3 regions of the Psychrobacillus sp. NPDC093200 genome follow, and region 3 is predicted to be linked to each of the others. Evidence: riboswitches for the same ligand, from Rfam matches in the RefSeq annotation. Region 3 holds a riboswitch; each other region holds the start of a gene.

Region 1 (8,049 bases), on a different contig from region 3:
AGAAATTGATCCTACAAGTGATATTAGTTTTTTAAAGGGTTTAGGTTTTGAAGTAGTTTCAGAACATGGTAATGGATTTGTTATTGTATCAAATGGTGATTTAGAATTTGCAACATTAATAAAAAAGACAGATGATTTTATTAATGAGGTTTCTAAAAGATGTAACACTCCCGCTCGAATTTATGCATTTCATGATGATAAAGATAGGGTAGAAAGAATATGTGGTGCCAACTTATTAAGTATTTGGGGAGCGATTTTAGATGATGATATATATGAAATTGATGTAAGTATTAGTTGCTCTGGAAATATTTTTAATTTGGAACAACCACCTGAAAAAGAAAATGATGTAAATGAAGATGAGTATAAACGAAGTAGGAAATATTTAAATTGGCAAAAAAAATATTTTGAGGCTTATCAAAAGTGGGATGATTTGAAATATGAACGCGAAGAACAATTCACTGAATTTATAGAGCATTATGGTGGAGAAATTATAGGTTCTTTTATTGATGGAGAACCTAAATTTTTTGAACTATGTGATAGTTTTTCCGCGAGAGTAAGAATCTCAGGTAAGTGCATAAAAGATTTAGTTTATAATTTCTCTTATATTTATCAAGCTGAATACGTAGGAGATTTATCTATAGGAGAATCTTATGAAATAGGTGCAGCTGATATAAACGAGGATTTAGAAATTATTCCTCCTGATGAAGATGCCCCAATTATTACTGTAATAGATAGTGGGATTCAAGAAGAACATAAGTACTTGGAGCCTGCTATTTTAAAAGAGGATTCAAAATGCCTAGTTATAGGGAAGACTACAGTAGCTGATGAAATATCAGGGGGAGGTCATGGTACAAGAGTAGCTGGAGCTATTCTTTATCCACATCAAATACCGAAAAATGGTACATATAAATTACCTTGTTTTTTAAGAAATGCTCGTGTATTAGACGAAAATAATGAATTTTCGGTTAGGACTAGTATTTTCCCACCATTATTTATAAGGTCTATTGTTGAGGATTTTACTATAAAGGCTGAAAAAAAGACTAAAATCTATAATCATTCAATTGCAGAAATAAGTTCATGTGAAATAAAACATATGTCACCATGGGCGAGTGAAATTGATCTTCAAACTTATTTAAATGATGTATTATTTATTCAAGCAACAGGAAATATCTATGAACATACAATTAAGGATTTTTATAATGAAGGAAATAACTATCCTACCTATCTATTTGATGAAAAATCACGTATTTCTAATCCAGCTCAAAGTATGCAAGCATTGACGGTTGGATCGATTAATAGCGAAAGTTTTGAAACACTTGATCAAATAAGTATAGGTGGGAAAAATGAGCCTTCAGCATTTTCGCGTTCAGGAGCAGGGATATGGGATTCAATAAAACCCGATGTAGTAGAATATGGTGGCACATGGGTAAAAAATAAGGTAGGAGATTCAGTAGATTTAGTTTTATCTTCAGAAGTATGTGTAGAATTAATAAGAACTTCACCAACTGGCCCAGCATATTCAAAAGATGCTATAGGAACTTCTTTTGCGGCTCCTAAAGTAGCATATATCGCAGCGGAAATTCAAAAGATATTCCCTAATGCTTCAAGTTTATTATATAGAGCCTTAATTGCACACTCAGCAAGTTGGCCAATAGCTTTAAATGAAACTTTTAATTCTAATGAAACTATACTTAGACATATTGGTTATGGTCTTCCAGACGTTACTAGGGCTACCACAAATGATGAATATAGAATTACATTATTAACGGAAGAAGATAATATTATTTACGGGAATGAAGCACATATTTATACCATACCTATTCCTAGTGAAATATTAGATATAGGTGAAGAATATGATATTAGGATTGATGTTACATTGTCTTATTCAGCTAAACCAAGAAATACACGTAGAAAAACAAGTAGATATATGTCTACTTGGTTAGATTGGCGATGTAGCAAAATAGGTGAACAAATTGATGCATTTGAAAAAAGAATTTTTGAAACAGGTTCATCTGTAGAAGATGATGGGAATTTTAAGTGGGAAATAGGCGAACAAAGTAATCATGGACAAGCGAAAGAATTTTCTCGTTCATATAGTACATTACAAAAAGATTGGACTACTATAAAATCTAATCAGTTAACAGATAGCTTTTGTATTGCAGTTAGAGGTCATAATGGGTGGGATGGTAACATACCTGCAAAATATAATTTAGTTGTAGGATTTGAAGCTATCAATAGAGATGTACAAATTTATAGCCTGATAAGAAATGAAATTGAAATAGATGATGTTCTTGTAGAAGTTGAAGTATAAGCTTTAAATTTCTTTACAGGACAATTTCTATTAGATTTAGATTTAGATTCATATTTATTAATGATTTCTTATTGAATTATATTTTACGAATAATAAATAGTATATTTAAAATAGGCATTTAAGGTGATTCTACTACATTCTTATTATTTAAATAGTCCACCATCAACACTCACTGCATTGTGAAGCGGTTGCTTGGTTGGAGTTAGCATAGTTTTCAAAAACGAATTCTGATTTTGGAATTCGTTTTTTTATTTTTCGCTTATTTAAATTTAGTCTGGAAGAAGCTCCTACTTATGATATAAATTCAATACATCTGCTAGGGTCTTTGATTCATTTTTAAACTCATACCTGTCACGTCGTGATTATTATCTTGTTTGCCGTGGTGCTTTCAGTTAAACTTAGTGTAATTAAATGAATTTGCAGGGGGACACGTTTGTGTTGAGAAGGTAAAACCTGACCCTTAGAACCTGGCTGTTAATACGGACGTAGGGAGCAAAGTACACGATGATCAATATGTACTTACTTAAGCTCCGCGTATTATTTACGTGGAGCTTTTCTTTTGCAAATACTTTAATTGCGGGGGGACACATTGTGTTGAGAAGGTTAAAACCTGACCCTTAGAACCTGACAGTTAACACTGGCGTAGGGAGCAATCATGGGTGTAGTCTACACTTTTTGGGCGTCTCTATTAGAGGCGCCTTTTTTGCACTTACGTCCACCAATTAAGGAGGACAAAAAAATGGAGTTTTGTGAAAAAGTTAGACAGGAGACGCAATTTTATTGGGAGGCTAGTTTTAACCATCCGTTTGTGCAAGGTATTGCTGATGGTAGTTTACCACTCGAAAAGTTCAAGTTTTATATGCTACAGGATGCGTATTATTTAAAGCATTACACAAAAGTCTTAGCTTTAGCAGCTGCAAAGGCAACAAATGACGAGGACATTCAGTACTTTTTAAACAGTGCGAGATTTATTCATGAAGCAGAGCTTGAGCTTCACCGTACAACTTTTCAAGATTTAGATGTAACGGCCGAAGAAATTGAAAATTTTGAGGTGGCACCAGCTGCTTATAATTATGTGAGTCATATGTACAATGCTGTACATAATGGCGATGTAGCAGAAGCATTTGCTGCCATATTACCTTGTCCGTGGCTCTATCAAGAAATTGGGCAACAGCTTAAGTATGCTCATCCGAATGTACCGCTGTATGCGCAATGGATTGCATTATATGCATCTGACGAAATGCTTCAATCGATCAATAAGCAAAAGTCGATGTTAAATCGTTTTGCGAAGGAACAGCCCATGAAACAAAAGGTTTTAAAGGCACATTTTGAAAAAAGCTGTTATTACGAGTGGATGTTTTGGGAAATGCCATGGACGATGCAAAATTGGACAAAAGGGGTGTATATGAATGAGCCTACAAAAAATTAATCTACAAAAACCTTTAGTGCATTGTATCACCAACTATGTCGTGGCCAATTTTACAGCAAATGGCTTACTAGCAATAGGAGCTTCACCTGTGATGGCCGATGCGGTTAAAGAAGCGGCGGAAATGGCATCAAAATCGAATGCGCTTTTATTAAATATCGGCACATTAAATGAACAGACAATAAAATCAATGCTTCTAGCAGGAAACAGTGCGAATGTGAAGAACATTCCTATAGTTTTTGATCCCGTCGGTGCAGGGGCAACGAATTTTCGATTAGAAACAACGATGGAATTATTACAACAACTTAAAATTAATTTAATTCGGTGTAATGTCGGAGAACTCGCGGCTATTGCAGGTGTTACTTGGCAAGCAAAAGGCGTCGATAGTGGCGTGGGTGAACTTGATGTAGCTGAGACGGCCATGCATGTTGCAAACAAATATAACTGTCTTGTGATTGTGACAGGTAAGCAAGATGTGATTACAGATGGTATCAGAATAGAATGGATCGTAGGTGGTCATGAAAAGGTAACGAAAATGACAGGAAGTGGCTGTCTATTAAGTGCCCTTTGTGCAGCAGAGCTCGCAAGCTGTGAAAATGCATTCGAAGATCTTGCGAATCTACTTCGTGATTATAAACAAGCAAGCTCAAATGCGTATTCAACGATTGGGACATTCCATATGAATTTTCTAAATCAACTTGAATATTTAGCGGAGGGACACCAATGATTACATTAACGATAGCGGGTTCAGATAGTGGAGGCGGAGCAGGCATTCAGGCAGATATTAAAACGTTTCAAGAGCTTGGTGTATTTGGTACAAGTGTTATCACTGCCTTAACCGCCCAAAATACGTTAGGTGTACATGGCATTTTTCCAACAACAGTACAATTTGTAGAAGCACAATTGAAGGCGGTCCTTGAAGATTTTAATGTGACAGCGATTAAAACAGGCATGTTATTTAATTCAGAGATTATTGAGTGTGTCGCTGCTACACTTAAAAATAGAGGCTTACCTCTTATCGTTGACCCTGTGATGATTGCGAAGGGCGGCGCCAGCTTGCTTCAACAAGAGTCTATACAAGCTCTTAAAAATAAGCTGCTACCCATTGCAACTGTTTGCACACCAAATATACCAGAAGCCGAGGTCATAAGTGGTCGCTCCATTCATACGGAACAAGAACTATTTCTAGCTGCTCAAGATATTATCTCCCTTGGGGTACAATGTGTGGTTATGAAAGGTGGACATTTAGCTGGTGACAAAGCGATTGATGCGGTGTTTATAAAAGGGGAGGTTCCTTTTGTCTTAGAAACGAATCGATTTGAAACTAAACATACGCACGGAACAGGCTGTACATTTTCAGCAGCATTAACAGCAGAAATAGCAAAAGGAAAATCTTTGCAAGAAGCCGTTTTGGAAGCGAAAAAATTTGTCCATTTAGCGATTAGCAATCCATTAAATATTGGGCATGGTTTTGGTCCAACGAATCATTTTGCCTATCGTCAGCTTGAGGGGAAGTGTGATGTTGTATGTCACTAAATCTCGATAAATATTTTATTATGGGTACGATTAATTGTAGGCGTGATCCTTTAGTGGTGTTAGAAGCAGCATTACAAGCCGGTATTACGATGTTTCAATTAAGAGAAAAGGGTGAAAATGCACTTACTGGCGATTCCTATGTACAATTTGCACGTAAATGCCAAAGTTTATGTCACGCTTACAAAGTGCCATTTCTAATAAATGACGATGTAGAGCTAGCCTTAAAGCTTAATGCTGATGGGATTCATGTTGGTCAGGATGATTTAAATATTGAAATGTTTCGTAAGCGTGCAGAAAATAAAATCATCGGTGTTTCTGTGCATACGATGGAGGAACTGGAAAAGGCGATTGCAAATGGTGCAGATTATGTTGGGATTGGACCCATTTTTGAAACATCATCAAAAAAAGATGCCGAACCACCAGCAGGGGTTGCATTTTTAAAGAAAGCAAGAACTGACTATCCGAATGTCCCCATTGTAGCAATTGGTGGTATTTCACCAACAAACAGTAGCATCGTACGTGAAGCTGGGGCTAATGGTGTTGCAGTTATTTCTGCCATTAGTCTTAGTGAAGATATTTGGAAGACTGTTAGAGAAATTTAAAGTGAATTTTCGTAGTTAATACAAATATAATTTGTTATAAAATCTATAACTTCATTAATCATTATACGCATTGAAGTATGAAGATAAATATGAAAAGGCTACCTTTAACTATAGCAAGTCCTAGCTAATTGCTTAAACCACCAGCATCAAAGTGTTGCCACATAATGCGAAGCAGTGGCATGGTTGGAATTAGTTTAAAGTAACTAAGCAGACGGTTTAGTAGTGCGATAATGCATTTCTAAACCGTCTGTTTTATATTTATCCTATTTTTAATCAGATAAGAATGGGGATAAGTAAGTATTGTAGAAATTAAACCGAAAAAGAATAGGTGGTTTTACGTCATTGCTAAGCTTAATACCTTCTTTTATCTGTTTAACTTAGTGTTAATATTCCACTACATACGGAAATCTTCTGTTTATTAATCTGTATATTTTCCCCTTTTAGTGTATATTTAGGATAAATAAAATAAATAAGTACGCAGCATTGCATGCGTTATTTGAAGGGGATGTACTATGAGAAGGATAATTTTATCAACAGAGAGTGGAGCGGATTTACCGAAGGACCTGGTTGAAAAACATCAAATTCAAGTGGTACCGATGCACGTCATTATGGATGGGAAGGATTATTTAGATGGTGAGTTACCTGTAGAAGATGTCTTCGATTATCATAGTCGCACAAAAAAAATTCCATCTACAACAGCAACGAATACACATGAGTATCATGAATTGTTTACGAAAATCAGAACAAATTTTCCTGAGAGCATCATTATTCACATTGGATATACATCAAAAGCATCTGCTTCCTTTCAAAGTGCTTTAATTGCAGCGGAGGATTTTGAAAATCTTTTCCTAATTGATACGCTAAACGTGACAGGAGGATTAGCTGCAGTTGTGCTGTATGCTGCCAATTTAATGGAGGAAGAACCTTCCATTGATCATAATCAGCTAATAGAAAAAATAGAATCTATCGTTCCTAAAACAAAGCTGGCTTTCATACCAGGCAGTTTGGACTTTCTAAGATCGGGTGGACGCGTAAGTAACATGGCTTACATTGGAGGGTCATTATTAAAAATAAAGCCCTGCATTGAGCTAAAAGAAGGAAAGCTTGTTTCAACGAGAAAATATCGTGGGAAAATGAGCATCGTAGCGGTAAAGCTCATGCAAGATTACTTAAACCAATATGATATTGATAGAAAACAGCTGTATTTGATCTATTCTATCGGACTTGATGAAAGTATTAAGAGGCAAGTGGATGAAATCGCAAAGGAAACAGGCTTCGAAAATGTAACATGGATGCAAGCTGGTGCAATGATTTCTACCCATGCTGGACCTGGAGGCTTTGGGATTGCAGGGGTAGAAAATTAGAAAAAGTTCTGAAAAAACATCAATGAGTTATAAAGTTACTTATAAGTACCGGTCGCGTTGTGTGTCTAAGCAAATCAAGCACTTTCTTTAAAACTCACCAACATCTCCTATTTACCATATACACTAAACATATTGTGAAGTGGTCGCTAAGTTAAAATTAGGATAAGAAAAACGAATTCCAATGATGGATTTCGTTTTTTTATTTGGCTGTTTCCTAAACATCTAATTACCATTTTATGGTATAATTAATTGGGGAGTAGAATCTTGAAAAGGTGTCAGGTTACTTAAATAGGGGAATACGACTAGGAGCATTTTATTTGTTGTATAAGTAAAATTATTTAATTAGTAGTTTAGGATATTAGATGTTTTTACATATGATAATAGACAAGGAGATGATTCAAATGAAAAATTTAGGATTTGTCAAAATTACTGTCCTCCTCTTAGTCGTATTGACTCTTTCTGCTTGCAGTATGCAAGAAGAAAATAGTAAAGACATTGAAGAGCCAGATGATAGCATTGTCGATAATGAAAACGAAAGCAACGAAAACGATTTAGACTTTGTTACAATCGAAAAAATTGAAAAATACGAGGGAATGGAAATTTCCGACTGGATCGATGAACAGACCGTTGTCCTTGCAAAAGAAAACCAAGAACTTGGAAAAATGAGTCTCTTAGAGAATGCAGAGTTCTACCCTAGAAGTATATATGAGTACAATTTGGACACAAAAGAGTTTAAAACGATAAAAGCCCAAAAAGACATGTTCCTTGGTGGGGCAATTTTGTCTCCAGATAAAAAACATCTATTGTATT
Region 2 (8,049 bases), on a different contig from region 3:
TTTTTATTACCACTAATAAAAGAAGAGCAATGAGATAATTAAAAAAAATTAGGAAAGTTTCAAACAAATCTTAAGTAAAGTCCTTTTTTTTCGTATAATATATAGATAAAGAAGGAGGAATTACTATGCCAAGTTTGAACGACATTTTAAACTACAACAAATCATTTGTAGAAAATAAACTCTACGAGCCTTACGTAACGACTAAATTTCCAGACAAACGAATAGTTATTCTAACTTGTATGGATACGCGTTTAGTTGAAATGCTTCCAAAGTCTATGAACCTGAAAAATGGTGATGTAAAGATTGTTAAAAGTGCCGGTGCTGTTATTAACCATCCTTTTGGTGGAATCATGCGTAGTTTAATCGTTGCTGTATACGAGCTTCAAGCAGATGAGATTTATGTAATTGGTCATCATGATTGTGGAATGAGTTCTATACAAACGGATAAGATTCTTGAAAAGATGACAGCTCGTGGAGTTGACCCTCGTGTATTTGATGTACTAAAAAACTCAGGTATCGAGGTAGAAGAATGGCTTGAAGGATTTTCAGACGTAAAGGAAAGTGTCTTACATAGCGTTGATATGATTCGAAGTCATCCATTAATGATTCCAGAGGTTCCAGTTCATGGACTCATTATTGACCCTCACACTGGCAAATTAGACCTTGTTACAGATGGTAATATCGACAAAAAATAATATATTTCCCAGGAAATCGTCATAATAAGAGATTTAGCTTCTGATAAAGTCAGAGGCTAAATCTTTTTTATTTTAAATTCTTCTCTACTACAGTGATTATAATTTCCTTTACCCTTCCAATAGAAAAAGGCTATTCTAGAATAGCCTCCTCTTTTACGCTATAACTCTCCTCTTATAGAAGAATACATATAATGGTCTTCCCATTTCCCATTGATAAATAACAGCTTGCGAAGTAAGCCTTCACGAACAAAGTGATTGTTTTCCAATACCTTGATAGAACCAAAGTTTCTTGGAGATACATATGCCTCGATACGATTTAACTGAACATCCTGTAAACCAAATTGTTTAACAAGTCGAACTGCCTCTGAGGCAATTCCTTTTCCGACGTGTCTTTGATCAATAGAGTATCCAATGAGGCCACTTGAAAAAGGCATTCGCTTTAAACTATAAAGCGATATACTTCCAATCAAGTCATCTCGTTCATGTGTAAAAATTCCAAAACTATATTCTCTTTTTTCCTGCATGAGCATAAGTGATTCTCGAATTTTTTCTCTTTGTACACTAGCTGTATAATATTCTTCTTGATGTAATGGTTCAAAAACAGACCAATACATTTTATTGTCATACACTAAATTCGCAAGAGCAGGTGCGTCTTTCACATTCAAAGTTCTTAAGTAACAACTAGCTCCTTCTAAATAAATCAAGCACCGTCACCCTTTAGCATTAGTTAATTGCAAGAATTCTTGGACGTCTTGTATACAAAGGTCAATACCCTTCTTCCAAAACGCTTCCTCTGTAATATCCTCTTGTAGATGTTTCATAGCTAAGTCTTCTACCGACATGACCGCTGTATCCTGTAATAATGCAATATACTTTTCTTCAAAACCTGTACCTTCCTCTTTTGCCTTTGCATAAATACTTAAAGAGAACAAGTAACCAAAAGTATACGGGAAATTATAGAAAGGAACATCAGTAATGTAGAAATGTAATTTAGAAGCCCAGAAATGTGGATGTACTGTGTCTAACGCATCTCCATAAGCCTCACGTTGAGCTTCTTCCATTAATTCATTTAAACGTGTAGCAGAAACAATTCCCTCTTTTCGTTCCTCATAAAATCTTGTTTCAAACAAGAAGCGAGCGTGAATATTCATGAAGAAAGCTACGCTGCGCTGAATTTTATCCTCCAGCAAAGCGATTTTCTCATCTGTCGATTTTGATTCACGAACAGCGGCATCAGCTACAATCATTTCAGCAAAGGTCGAAGCAGTTTCCGCAACACCCATTGCATATCTCGTATTCATCCAATGAACCGGTCTTAAAGCATATGAATGGAAGGCATGACCTAATTCATGTGCAAGTGTGGAAACATTCGACATAGTACCACTATATGTCATGAAGATACGAGATTCTTGTGAAACTGGCATACCCGTACAAAACCCACCAGGGCGTTTATTCGGACGATCCTCTGCTTCAATCCACCCATTTTCAAAAGCATGACGAGAAAACTCTTCTAGCTTTGGTCCAAATTCTTTAAAATGCTTTAATATGAACTCAGCACCCTGTTGAAAATCCATTTTTTCGGTAGAGGCACTAACTGGTGCATCTAGATCATACCAATGCATCGCATTTTCGCCTAGCATCGCCGATTTTCTATTTAAATATTCCACAAACGGAGCTTTATTTTTAGAGATTGCTCCCCACATTGCATCTAGTGTATCTTGTTTCATACGGTTAATAGATAGTGGTTCTTCTAAAACATTGTCCCAGCCCCGCTTTTTATAGGTCGCTAGGCGGAAGCCTGCTAAGTGATTAAGCGCTTTTGCTATAAAATCTTCTTTTTCTGTCCATGCAAGCTCCAATGCTTCAAACGATTCCTTACGGATTTCAGCTTTGTCACTGGAGCTCAAATTGTTTGCTTGTCCTACTGAAAGAGATTTTTCTTCTCCGTCAATAGTTATTTTAATACGAATGTCTCCTACAAGCATATCGTATAATTGGCCCCATGCATGATAACCGTCCACCTCAAGTGTTGTTATTAAATCTTCCTCTTTTTCAGAGAGCATTTTACTCGCATTCTCTCTCCATTCATTCAATACAAACTCGAATTGTGAAAGTTCATCTGTCTTTAAAAGTTCTTCCCAAACTGACCCTTCCGTTTTACTAAATACCTGTTGTATAGTATTCATTAAGGAAGACAACCTAGCATACAATGAACCAACTTCACCTTGTAATAATGTTGCTTTTTTATCTGTCGTATCTTGAGCTAGATAGCAGCCAATCACAGCACTAGCTTCCGACAAATTTACTGCTACATCCCTTAATTCTTCAATTGTTTGGCTAATTTGTTTCGCCTCTTGTACAGCGGTTGGAACTTCTAATTTTTTTATATTTACTTCAAAGTTACCTAATTTCACTTTTACTTCATCTAAATGTTGTTGTAAAGCTGACGAGCTACTGCCACCTAGAAAAAAACGATCAAGATCCCAGACTATTGGATAATTTTGTTTTAACACCAGAAAATTCCCCCTATTTTAAAAATTGCCTTGAAATCTATTATACCATGTTTCACCATGTCAATTATTCGTTTTTTTGTCACATTATTTCTATAATTGAATTTGTGCGCTCTTTATTTGAAAGGTATACTTATTAAATATAGAAGGAGGGGGATCTATTGATCAAAATTATCCTTTTGATTTGTGGTTATATTGCAACGATTATTGTTAATATACTTGCAAATACTCTACCTATAAATGGTCAAACAACTGGTGAAATATCTTCTAGAATACCAGCACTTTTTACACCAGCAGGCTATGTATTTTCAATTTGGATCTTTATTTATATATTACTTGCATTCTGGATTTGGAATGTTATAAGAGAATATAGAAATCAACAGAAGATACCCCTACGTAGAGTATTATTATTTTTAGCAACATGTATATTCAATATCTCTTGGATTTTACTATGGCATTATGAAAAATTTAGCTTTGCCCTCATTACAATCATTGCCCTACTTTGGTTCTTATTCTTACTATATCTAACTTATTCCAGCAATGAGTCCAATTGGAAGAGTCGAGTGCCAATATCTATCTATTTGGGATGGATTTTTGTTGCGACGCTAGCAAATTTAGATTATGTGCTTACTTATTATGAATTTAGCGGTTTTGGCATTACAATCTCCTTATGGGTTGTCATTTTCTTAACATTGGCAACAGCTATCGCTCTACATTTTAGGTATCATTATGATGATCGTGCTATTGTATTAGTTTTTATATGGGCTTTTATCGGTATAGCAGTCCGTCATAATATAAATGAATTATTAATTTCAACAGCTTCCCTGTTTTTAAGCGCTGTCTTAGTAGCGGGAATTCTATTTATAAAGAAAACACCAACGAAAAATTAAGTCGTTGGTGTTTTTTATATTGCCTACTGCCGCTAAATTAACAGAGGGACAAATTTTGTATTTAATAGAAAAGCGCTATTTAATGAAATTCACTCATTTAAATTAATTTAGTTAAAATAATCGGTTCGTCTTTTGTAACTATAATTGTATGTTCAATTTGTGCAACAAGAGATTTATCAGGAGTTACAAACGTCCATCCATCCCCTGACTCTACGATATGTTCAGCTTTTGCTGAGATGAAGGGCTCTACTGCTAGAACCATACCTTCTTTTAAAATTGTTGGATCCCAAGCATCATAATAATTTAAGACATGCTGGGGTGCTTCATGCAGGGACTTTCCGATACCATGACCTGTTAGGTTCATGATGACATGTAATCCATTATCCTTCGCTTCTCTTTCCACCGCTTTACCAATCTGGTTTAGACGAGAACCTGCTTTTACCTTCAGCATAGCACGATTAAATGCACTTTCCGCTACTTGACAAAGTTTTTCCTTGTCTTCGTACCCTTCGCCTACTACAAATGATATTCCAGTATCTGCGAAAAACCCTTCGTATGAACCGGATACATCGATATTTACAAGGTCACCCTCTTTAATCACACGGGAGCCTGGAATTCCATGAGCCACTTCTTCATTCACACTTATACAAGTATACCCCGGGAAATCATACTCTCCCATAGGTCCAGAAATAGCGCCTTTTTCTTTAAATAACTCGCCGCCTATTTCATCTAGCTCCTTGGTAGTTACACCCGGTTTAGTTGCAGCCTTCATCGCTTCTCGTACTTCAGCAACAATTTGGCCTATTTTTTTTAACATTTCTAACTCTTCATTTGTTTTTGCTATCATCTTTACAAGATCCCTTCTTCACTTAGATGTATGATTATCATATCATATATCTTATGAATTCGGCATTAATAGGCGTGGGGCTTTTACGAATAGAATCGCACAAATAAAAGCGGCAAACAAGAACACAGGAATCATATAAGTAGAATTATAAATTAAGGAATAAAGAATTACGTTTTCTCCCTCAGCAAATTCACCAAAAAATAGTATCCCTGATAAAACGTGTGCCAAGTAGCGCAAAAATGAGGCAATTAAGGCACCTATTACAATTGCTATCGCCATTTTTTTCTTGTTTTGATTTTCAAATGCTTTCATATATGCTGGTCTTAATAGACCTGCCAATCCCGCCACCATAAAAGCAATAAAGTAATCGATTCCTACTTGAATAACTACTATTTCAAAGGATAATGGCGCCGGGTAAAAGCGCCCCGTAACTACCTGTAATAGTCCAATCAAAAATCCTGTCACAACACCTGCCACTATACCACGGCGAAATGCTATTAAAATAATGGGTACAAGCACAAAGGTAACACTTCCACCCTGTGGCATCCCAAATCCTATTAAATCCAATATATAACCTAATGCTGCGAATATAGCTATTTCTACTAACAATACGACACGCTGATTTCTCATTGTAATCCCCTTTTTTGACCACAAAAAAAACGCCGTCGGGACAGAGCCAGACATCGCGCGATTGTCAGTATCCATCCACATCCCTACGCAAGCATGAACTTACAGGTTCTAAGGGTACTATCTCAGCCGCTATAGCGACGCCCCTTGTGGTTTAGAATTTATTTGATTTGAGTTCATTGTAGCCGATACATGTTTATATTGCAACCCCTAAAGGTATTATAATAGTAATAATAAATCTATTATTAGGAGTGTTTTGGTTGATAAATTTACTTATGGATTTAATCAAAATAAAGAGTAATGATTTGAACGGAGCTAACGAGGCACTGCTCTACTGTAAGGACTGGCTAGAAAAGAGAAACATATCAACAAAAACCTATGAATTAAACACTAAGCTAATGCTTGTAGCTGAAATAGGAGCCGGTGAGGAAACTATCGTATGGAATGGCCATATTGATGTCGTTCCAGGAAATCCCGAGCAATTTGAACCAAAAATTATTGATGATAGACTATATGGGCGTGGTTCTGCAGATATGAAGGCAGGCGTTGCTGCAATGATGCAGGCTTTTTATATACTGTCACAAGATGAACATAAGCTTACTAAAAAAGTCCAGCTACATATAGTTACTGATGAAGAAACAGGAGGAAAAACCTCCAAACACTTAGTTGAACAAGGTCATTGTGGAGACTTCGTTATTTGTGGTGAACCAACTCATGTTAATATCGGTCTTCAGGCTAAAGGAATTTTACAATGGGATATCCATTTAAAAGGGAAAGCCGCGCACGGAAGCCGTCCTTGGGAAGGAGATAATGCGATTGAAAAAGCAATATTATTCGATAAGGAACTAAGAAATTGCTCTTTTATGGAGGCAAGCAATGAATATTATGATTATCCTTCCTTAAACTTGGCAAAAATAGAAGCAGGAGATCGCTATAATATGGTACCTGATAAATGTGTTATTAGTTACTCCTTAAGATTTGTTCCTGGACAAGACGCTGAGAAAATCACAAAGGAACTAAGAGATCTTTTAGAAAAATATCCTGGTAGTGAAATACACTTCCAAGGACACACCCCAGCAATCACCAATAAAGAAGATGACAAGTATATACAAAAGCTTTTAGCAGTTTGTAATTCGATTAGACAGACACCTACTGTTCTATTTGGACAGCATGGTGCGGCCGACACGCGTTATTATGCAGCTAAGGGTGCAGTAGCTATCGAATTTGGACCAAGCGGTTCTGACTGGCACGGTGATCAGGAATACGTTTCTATATCTTCAGTAGAGGAATATAAGGACATTCTCGTTAGATTTGTATTAGAATAACTAGATATAAGCTATAGATGGATGCTTTCCGTAGGGAGAGCGATAAGTAATAATAATGAGGAGACTATGAATGGATACCAATAAAATTTTGAGTGCATCAACATATTTTTCTATTTTGTTTGCCCCTTTCATTCTCCCGATTATCGTTTACTTCCTTACATCGGAAAAAGAGGTAAAGTACCACGCTAAGCGTTCATTAATTTCTCATATCATCCCTACTATTTTCTTTGTGTTCTTAATGCTGGCTATATTCGCAAACTTTTTACCTTTAGGCTTTACTGGAGATTCTGCTTCCATGTGGACTAGTATGACTACTGCTCTTATTTTTATGGGTTTATATACAGTGATCAATCTAGTTTTACTTATATGGAACATCGTACAAGGAGTCAAAGTGTTACGGCATGTTTAATAGCTCCTCAAATGGGAATAAGATATTATAGAACAACAAGGAGCGATTGATTATGAAAGTAGGAAAACTAGTAAAAGCAGCTATTAAATGGGCACCTGTTGTGTACCCTATTGTTCGTAAAGCAATGAAATCCAAAAAAACTGTAAAACGCTAATTGAACTAAGTTAGAAACTTATTAAAGTTAATATGGGCTCTTCATAGCCTCTCCAAGGTACCACTATTATTTAGAAGGACAAGACTTATTAGTCACCTCCAATAAAAAAAAGCAGGAGAAATCATATGATTTCTCCTGCTTTTTTTGAATTATTACTTTCACCAAAATTCTCTATAAAAGAATCCTCTGAAAAACTTTGGATATTAAATTTACATTCGTCAACGATAGGTAGCCAGTGGACACTGTTGCTTTAGCTTGAGAATTTCCACTTGCATTTGTACGTTGACTTTCTATAAGTTCCTCGAATGTTAAAGGATTTGGCTTTGGCATTTCATGTTCATATACGAGCATACGTGAATTGTACTTTGTAAAGAACGAATTTGCCATTTGCCGGTAACCTTCCATGGTAGGGTGTACATCAGCAACATTTGGTATTAAAGTACTCTCTTTTCCTTTGAAAGACTCTTCAACCGAAATATAGGTTGCTCCATTTTTCTCTGCAACTGTTTGAAGAATAGCATGCAGCTGATCTAACTCTTTGCCAATTCCCACCTTTTGTGAATCATGCACATGAGGATATGCAAAATAGTAA
Region 3 (8,049 bases):
AATGGTAATGATACCTTGCAACTGACGCTTTCTGTCTACCACAAAAGCACTCGAGTTCCCATTCTCTCTCATCACCTGGATTGCAACATTTAGTCCATCCTTTAATGATACTAATCCGTTGGGCTTAGACATAATATGCTCTGCTTGAAGAATTTTAGTGCGATCAATATCTCGTATAAACTCTGATATATAGCTACTTGCCGGATTTTCCAGAATCTCTTCTGGAGTGCCAATTTGCTCAACTTTTCCGTTTTTCATAACCGCAACACGGTCCCCAATTTTAAAAGCCTCGTTGACATCATGTGTGATGAAGATTATTGTCTTTTGAAGGCGATTTTGGATATCAAGTAGCTCTAGCTGCATTTCTCTACGGATTAATGGGTCAAGTGCACTGAAGGGCTCATCCATTAATAGTATATCTGGATCGTTAGCAAGTGCTCTGGCGATGCCTACTCGCTGGCGCATACCTCCAGAAAGTTCATCTGGATATTGGTTTTCATAACCTTTAAGACCAACTGTTTCTAAATGTTTCTGAGCAATTTCCTGGCGCTCGTTCTTAGACATTCCTCTTATCTCTAAACCATACTCAATATTTTCTAATACCGTACGATGGCTAAACAGCCCAAAATGCTGGAATACCATAGCTATTTTCTTTTGACGATAGTATTTTAACTGTGTCTTATTGTAATCCACGACATTTTCTCCATCGACGTATATAGCGCCAGAAGTAGGTCTATTCAATAAATTTAAACAACGAATTAGGGTAGACTTACCACTTCCTGATAACCCCATAATCACGAAGGTCTCTCCCTCCATGATTTCCATTGAGGCATTGTACACTCCGACCGTATGCCCTGTTTTAGCTAATATCTCTTCCTTTGGTACACCCTTCTCTACCATCGGAATAATTTTTTTAGGTCGAGACCCAAAAATCTTCGATACGTTTTCTAATTTTAATTTTACTGTCATGCGGCATCCCTCCTATGTTTCTGAAGGCGATTCGCAATTCCTCCGGTAACGCGGTCGATGATAATCGCTAGGAAAACAATACTGATCCCAGCTTCAAAACCTAGTGAGATGTCTATTCGGTTAATTGCAAAGAGTACTCGTTCTCCAAGTCCCTGCGCACCAACCATAGAACCAACAACCGCCATTGCTAGCGCCATCATTGTTGTTTGATTTATACCTGCCATAATTGTAGGTAAGGCTTGTGGTAGTTGTACTTTCATGAGCATTTGAGAGGAAGAGGAGCCGAATGATTGTGCAGATTCTACAATCTCTTTATCTACACTTCGGATACCTAATTCTGTTAAACGGATTACTGGTGGTAATGCATAAATGATTGTTGCAATAACTGCTGGTACATTTCCGAGCGGAAAGAAGAAAATTACTGGTATTAAGTAGACAAAGCTTGGCATTGTCTGCATCGCGTCTAATATCGGACGCATGATTCTGGACATTGATTTACTAAAAGCCATTCCAACTCCTAGTGGTATGCCTATAACAAGAGACAAAATTACGGAGATTAAAACGATGGAAATGGTGGTCATTGTTTCTGGCCACAAATCAAAGGATCCAATTAAGAAGATAAATGCTGCATATAGCAGTCCTCCATATAGATTATTAAAAAACCATCCAATTAAAAAGATGATAACAATAAATAACCACCAAGGAATTGCTAGTAGACCCGCCTCAAGACCTTTAATCATGGAAGACGAGATGATAAAGATAAAATCAAAGAATGCATCAAAATTCATGGCAAGAAAATCCACGAATTTCTCTACTACATCCCCTATTGGAAATCGTACGTTTGGAAATTCTGTCATAGAATGGGACTGTAAAAGTACAGCCACAACCACCTTTCTTTAGTTAGATTAAGTAATGAATTATTTCAAAGAAGCTTTTACCTTTTCAGCCACTTCTTCGGACACCCAAGCTGTCCAAATATCTTCATACTCTTTCATCCACCAAATAGCGGCTTCATCTGCTTCAACATCATTTTCCTGCATATAGTCTAATGCACTTTCCGTTAAATCGTTACTAGTTTCATATTTACTTAAAAAGTCTACTACGTCCTTAGCTTGTGTTGGTAAATCCTTATGAACTGCAATAACTACATCATTTGGTGGAAACTCAGTTCCTTTTGATTCATTCCATTTGGCTTCGTCGTAAGGTGCGTCTTCTAATAGAGTTAAATCGTAGCTAGCTGTTACCCACGTTGGTGACCAATAATATCCTACCCAAGGCTCCCCTTTTTTATATGCTCCTGCTAAATCTGCAACAATTGCAGAATCAGAGCCGGGTGCTAGATAGTTATATTGTTCGTCAAGGCCATATGTTTCAAGTTTCGTCCCCAAATACTCACTTACTACCCAACTAGATGGAGCTCCGACCACTCGGCCTTTACTGCTATCTTCGGGATCTTGGAAAATTTCTGGATACTTCTCTAAGTCTTGAACCGTCTTTAAATCTGGAGCGATTGGTTCAATTCCTCGTTCTGCATCTCCCTCTATCACGTAAGTTGGAACATATAATCCTTGCGCGTTATCAGCGAAATTAGTAGCTACCTTCATGATATTTCCACTTTCAATTGCTTTTTCGTAGACATCTTTAATGTTATCGGTCCATACTTCCATATAGACATTTATGTCGCCCTTTTCAAGTGATTGCATCGTAGCTGCTGTTGTTCCACTTGTTACCTCGGTTTCATAACCATAACCTTCTTCGATGATAGTTTGAGCAATGCTGTTGTGTAGGCGTATACTATCCCATCCTGCATCAGCAAACTTAATCACCTCAATACTGTCTTTGCTTGTCTCGTTGCCACAAGCTGTAAGTACTAAAAGCATGCAAAGTGAAAAAAATAACATAATTTTTTTCATTAGTCTGACTACCTCTTTTCATTCAATTTTTAAATTAGACGTTCGATCGTTCCTCCTTCAATACCTATAAAATAACTGCTAAAATTTCAAAACAATTAAACTTCCTAATACTGAAATTAAAGGACGCCTAATTTATAACTACTAATACTACTAAACAAATTTGTATATTGCAAATTACTTAAAGAGATAGTTGTTAATTTTTTATTTTAATCTGAATATTTAGCATTAATTTAGTAGACCAATACGATTAGATAAATAGGTAAATATTGTACAATATTCTCGTTTAAAAACAGTAATTTTTATCAAATATTTGATAGATAGTGCTTTTGTATAGTTTTAATTGAAAAGTGCATGCTCACTTGCTTTCTACTAGATTAGGACATAGGATAGTAAGCTTGATTTCAGGTGGACACTTTCTGTTGGGTGAGCGATAAGCCATCCCCGTCGCATACTTACACCTTCTTACCTCATAAAAAATGCCATGAATACTGGATTCATGGCAGCCTAGATTATAATTTTTTTCCTTTAAACAACTCGATTATCAGGTTCTTGTCCCTCTAAAACATTTTCAATTGCTTTAGCATTTATTTGCATCATAGCAAGTCTCGTATGAATACTTGCACTGCCGATATGGGGGAGGACTGTAACATTAGGCAAGGTTAAGAGTGGATGATCTAAAGGAACAGGCTCCGTCTCAAAAACATCTAGTCCAGCGGCCCATATTCTTTTATTTAGGAGGGCATCATAAAGGGATTGCTCATCTACGATTCCGCCACGTGCAACATTAATAAGAGCAGAGGTTTCCTTCATCAATCCTAACTCTTTTTTTCCAATCATCCTTTTAGTTTCTGGAGTTAGAGGTGTCAATATTACAACAAAATCAGATTCTTGCAATAATGTTTCTAGCTCCACATATGTAAAGTTATTTTGTTGCTCTGCCTCTAATTTTCTTGTTCTATTATGATATAAGACTTTCATATTAAAACCCTTCGCACGTCTTGCTACCGCTTCACCGATTCTTCCCATGCCTATGATTCCTAACGTAGCTCCAAAAACGTCCATTCCCGTCAGCTGCATCGGTGTCCATGATTTCCATTTACCTGCACGAATATCCTGTTCTGCTTCGGTAATACGACGAGCAGTAGCCAATAACAACGCAAAGGTTAGGTCTGCAGTTGTCTCAGTTAATACACCAGGAGTATTTGTTACCATCACCCCTTTTTCTTTCGCTGCTTCCACATCAATATTATTGAAGCCAACCGCTAGATTACTGATAATTTTTAAATTCGGTAAATTTTCTATAAGTTCCCGGTCCACTTTATCCGAGAGAACCGTCCACAGGGCATGGACGTCCTTTGCCTCCTTTTTTATATCTTCATAATCCATTGGAGTTTCCTCGCTGTGCCACATATTCACCTCAAATTTTTCTCTTAATGGCTGTACAATTTCCTCCGGTAATTTTCGAGTAATAAAAATTTTGTCCATTTAGTTTCCCCCTTATGTTTTCTGATAATTTAAGCATGGACGATTAGAGAAAAGAATTCAACCATATTTACAATTATATTTTTATACGCTATACTGTGGGCACATAAAGAAAACAAATTGTGTAAATTTATACACAACTGTAAAACTACATACCGTTTCTGCACTAGGGGTGCCCACTTTGGCTGTGATGAGAGCTTTTTAGCTCCGATCCCTTATTACTCGATCAGGATAATACCTGCGTGAGGAAGTGCGGTGACTTTCCTTTTTTCATAAGGGTTAGTGGCTGCATCTTCACGGATGTAGCTTTTTTTTATGAAAAAATTGAGGGAGGTTTTTAGGATGGAATGTGGTTTAAGTCCAATTGTAGGGTTTCGTTTTTCCCTACATCCGATGAGCAATGAATTTGTAAGTATTATTAAAGGTGCACTACAGAATACAGATGTATCCAATGTGTGGATGCATACGGATGATGTCTCAACCGTTATCAGAGGAAAACAAGTTCATGTATTTAATGTGGCAAAATCTATTACTCTGAATGCTGCCAAAACAGGGGTACATGTAGCTCTTTCTGGAACATTTTCAGCGGGTTGTCCTGGCGACACCACTGCTGACGTTTATTTAGACAAGGTTGATGAAGTGACAAATAAGGATGAAACAAACCAATATGTTTCTTCTCAATTTGCTTTATACCCTATGAACAATCCTAACTATATGGATGTGATCTACAGAGAGATTGAGCACGCTAAAGTGAAGGGTGTATTCAATGAATCTATGCATTATGCTAGCGGGATTCATGGGGATATCCATGACGTGTTTGCTTATTATGAGGCAGCCTTCAGCAGAGCTAGATCAGAAGAGCACAAGCATCTAGTGATGACTTTATCGATGAGCATTAATAGCCCTTCTCACGGAGATGACCTCCATGCTTAAATCATGGAAGCTAAAAGAAATTGTTTTAATGTCGGTCTTTGCAGTGGTGTTTGGGATTGTTTATTTACTCTTCCTTCATGTAGGAAACATTTGGTCTGGCTTCGTCGGACCAATCGCATATGAGTGGATTTTTGGTGTTTGGTTTATCGTTTCAATTATCTGTATGTACATCATTCGGAAACCCGGGGCGGCGGTTATCTCGGAAACTATCGCAGCAGCAATAGAGGTACTTTTAGGTAATGCCGTCGGGCCACGTCTTATCCTTTCTGGTGTCATACAAGGTCTAGGTGCCGAGGCTGTATTCGCCGCTACACGTTACAAACGGTTTGACCTTTGGGTTTTAATGCTTGCGGGAGCAGGATCCGCAGTTTTTAGCTTTGTGTATGGCTATTTCTTAGGAGGATTTGCCGTTTATACCACTGGATATGTAGTTTTCATGCTAGTTGTTCGTATTTTTAGCGGAACTCTCATTGCTGGTTTAGGTGGAAAAGCTGTAGCTGACGGCTTGCTTGCCACTGGTTCGTTAAGAGGATATGCTATTTCGCGTTCAAAAAAAGGTGATATTCGTGCCTAAAGTTATCCGTTTTGAAGATGTCACCTTTTCTTATCCAGACAAGGATACTGCTGTTCTATCAAACTTTTCTATGTCTATCGAAAAAGGAGAGCGTGTCGTCATAACCGGACCAAGCGGCTGTGGAAAGAGCACTTTACTTTATTTGTGCAATCGTCTCTATCCAGAAAATTGCGATGGCATAGTGTCCGGTAGAATAGAACTTTTTGGTAAAGAAAATGATTCCTATCGACCTGGCGAAGTCAATCATCGTATCGCAACAGTATTTCAAGATCCAGATGCACAATTTTGTATGCCAACTGTAGAGGAAGAGCTTGCTTTTACTTTAGAGAATTTACTCGTCGCACGGGAAGAAATGGAGACGAAGATTTCTGAAGTATTGGAGTTAACTAGGTTAACGGATTATCGACATTCCATCATTCAATCGCTTTCTGGAGGTATGAAGCAAAGGGTTGCCACTGCTTGTGCAATGATTATGGAGCCAGAAATATTATTGTTAGATGAGCCTATCACCCATCTGGACCCGTATACCGCAAAACAATATATTGAATGGTTGGACTTACTTCAGCAAAAATCGAGTATAACCATCTTAGCGATTGAGCATAGACTCGACCTATGGGACAACTTCTTTCATCGAACAATTAAGTTAAAGGAAGATAGAATTCCGTATGAAAGCTATACCAAAAGGAAGAGCATGGTTCAAGCAGAAAAGTCTCTGCATGTGGAAAATATTAGTACAAAGCATTTTTTACAGCCAACTTCATTCTCTTTAAATAAAGGAGAAATCGCAGTGCTAGCTGGACCAAATGGCAGTGGGAAATCTACATTATTGAAGGCTCTTTCAGGTATTTTACCCTCTAATGGCAAAGTAAAGCCTAGCATGTTAGGCTATGTACCTCAATCACCAGAATTTTTGTTTATTACAGGGCAAGTGAAGGAAGAGGTTTCTTTCGGTGGTGTTCAAAATACGGAGAAAATGTTGGAGCGACTGAATTTATCTACTGTTTCAGATGCACATCCTTTTTCAATCAGTCATGGGCAAAAAAGGCGCCTAGCTATAGCCATTATGCTTTGTCAGAATCGTGAAGTGATACTGATGGATGAGCCTACTTCTGGCCAGGACTCCGCTACTTTAGCCGAACTGTTTAAAGTAATTGATAATCGTTCTAAGGCAGGTACTACCTTCCTAATTGTTACACATGATATGGAGTTTGCTTATAAGGTTGCAGACACCATTTTACTAATGAAAGACGGAGCAATTACAGGAAAATATCACTCTGACAGCTTTTGGGGTAAAGAAGATTTACTGCTAGAACATCAATTACTCTCACCTAGACGAGGTGCTCTCTATGCACACTAGCCTACATAGGATGAATCCGTCTGTTAAGTTTGTGATAGTAATGATTTGCATGCTGACACTTGCGTTTTTTTTCAATCCATGGACTCCACTTGTTTTTTGGTTAAGTATTATTGTGGTGCAAATGTTTTTAAGCCATATATCCTGGAGAAAATGGGGCTTACTGATGCTACCATTTTTTATAGCAGCATTTGGCTATCTTTGGACTACTCTTTTATTTGCAGACAGTAGGACTGGTCCTGTTCTTTGGTCTATCGGTTCTGTTGAAATAACTATGAGTCAACTGAATCACGCCTTGTCCCTAAGCTTTCGCGTTTTAGCTTTTTCTAGCCTAAGCTTGTTATTTGCTTTAACTACCGATCCAATTATATTTATACGTAGCCTAATGCAGCAGTTAAAACTATCTCCAAAAATTGCTTACGGAATTATGGTTGGTTATCAATTTCTACCCCTCTTAAAGGATGAATTTATACTAGTTCAACAGGTACAGAAACTTAGGGGATTGGATGACCAATCAAATATTTTCAAGAGAATAATAGGTTTACGGCGCGTACTAATCCCCATGCTCGCTGGAGCTGTTCGTAAAGCGGAGAAAGTTGCATTTGCTATGGAAGCAAGGGGTTTCACAGGAGAACCAAGAAGGTTTTTTTATCATAAGGTTACTATTGAAAAGAATGATTTCATGTTAGCATTCTTGTTTATTGGTTTATTATTAATCAGTTGTTTCAGTAATTTTTGGTTAGCGTAAAAACAAAGAGAGTGACACCAGACTTGGGTGACACTCTCTTCCTTTAAATACAATCATATTTTATCAGCAAACTTTT

Evidence for each region. A riboswitch is a leader RNA that binds a small molecule or an ion and turns the genes downstream of it on or off. The one in region 3 is predicted to bind thiamine pyrophosphate.
Region 1: another riboswitch for thiamine pyrophosphate. It lies ahead of tenA (thiaminase II); the one in region 3 lies ahead of ACQKNZ_RS00700 (YkoF family thiamine/hydroxymethylpyrimidine-binding protein).
Region 2: another riboswitch for thiamine pyrophosphate. It lies ahead of thiT (energy-coupled thiamine transporter ThiT); the one in region 3 lies ahead of ACQKNZ_RS00700 (YkoF family thiamine/hydroxymethylpyrimidine-binding protein).

The regions. Positions count from the first base shown of each region.
Region 1 is NZ_JBNNVC010000006.1:78,201-86,249, reverse strand. It holds gene ACQKNZ_RS18250 (S8 family peptidase) at 1-2,311, shown strand, start outside; TPP riboswitch at 2,723-2,820, shown strand; TPP riboswitch at 2,880-2,977, shown strand; gene tenA (thiaminase II) at 3,051-3,740, shown strand; gene thiM (hydroxyethylthiazole kinase) at 3,721-4,464, shown strand; gene thiD (bifunctional hydroxymethylpyrimidine kinase/phosphomethylpyrimidine kinase) at 4,461-5,273, shown strand; gene thiE (thiamine phosphate synthase) at 5,264-5,875, shown strand; gene ACQKNZ_RS18225 (DegV family protein) at 6,388-7,239, shown strand; gene ACQKNZ_RS18220 (hypothetical protein) at 7,641-8,049, shown strand, end outside.
Region 2 is NZ_JBNNVC010000008.1:49,070-57,118, forward strand. It holds gene mreBH (rod-share determining protein MreBH) at 1-38, shown strand, start outside; gene ACQKNZ_RS19380 (beta-class carbonic anhydrase) at 126-695, shown strand; gene ACQKNZ_RS19385 (GNAT family N-acetyltransferase) at 854-1,399, opposite strand; gene ACQKNZ_RS19390 (M3 family oligoendopeptidase) at 1,406-3,208, opposite strand; gene ACQKNZ_RS19395 (tryptophan-rich sensory protein) at 3,367-4,095, shown strand; gene map (type I methionyl aminopeptidase) at 4,193-4,942, opposite strand; gene thiT (energy-coupled thiamine transporter ThiT) at 4,994-5,572, opposite strand; TPP riboswitch at 5,636-5,727, opposite strand; gene ACQKNZ_RS19410 (M20 family metallopeptidase) at 5,830-6,894, shown strand; gene ACQKNZ_RS19415 (DUF4870 domain-containing protein) at 6,965-7,303, shown strand; gene ACQKNZ_RS19420 (SGNH/GDSL hydrolase family protein) at 7,629-8,049, opposite strand, start outside.
Region 3 is NZ_JBNNVC010000001.1:129,619-137,667, reverse strand. It holds gene ACQKNZ_RS00720 (quaternary amine ABC transporter ATP-binding protein) at 1-969, opposite strand, end outside; gene ACQKNZ_RS00715 (ABC transporter permease) at 966-1,826, opposite strand; gene ACQKNZ_RS00710 (ABC transporter substrate-binding protein) at 1,887-2,882, opposite strand; gene ACQKNZ_RS00705 (2-hydroxyacid dehydrogenase) at 3,408-4,367, opposite strand; TPP riboswitch at 4,523-4,630, shown strand; gene ACQKNZ_RS00700 (YkoF family thiamine/hydroxymethylpyrimidine-binding protein) at 4,707-5,297, shown strand; gene ACQKNZ_RS00695 (ECF transporter S component) at 5,290-5,871, shown strand; gene ACQKNZ_RS00690 (ABC transporter ATP-binding protein) at 5,864-7,228, shown strand; gene ACQKNZ_RS00685 (energy-coupling factor transporter transmembrane component T family protein) at 7,269-7,973, shown strand; gene ACQKNZ_RS00680 (bifunctional diguanylate cyclase/phosphodiesterase) at 8,027-8,049, opposite strand, start outside.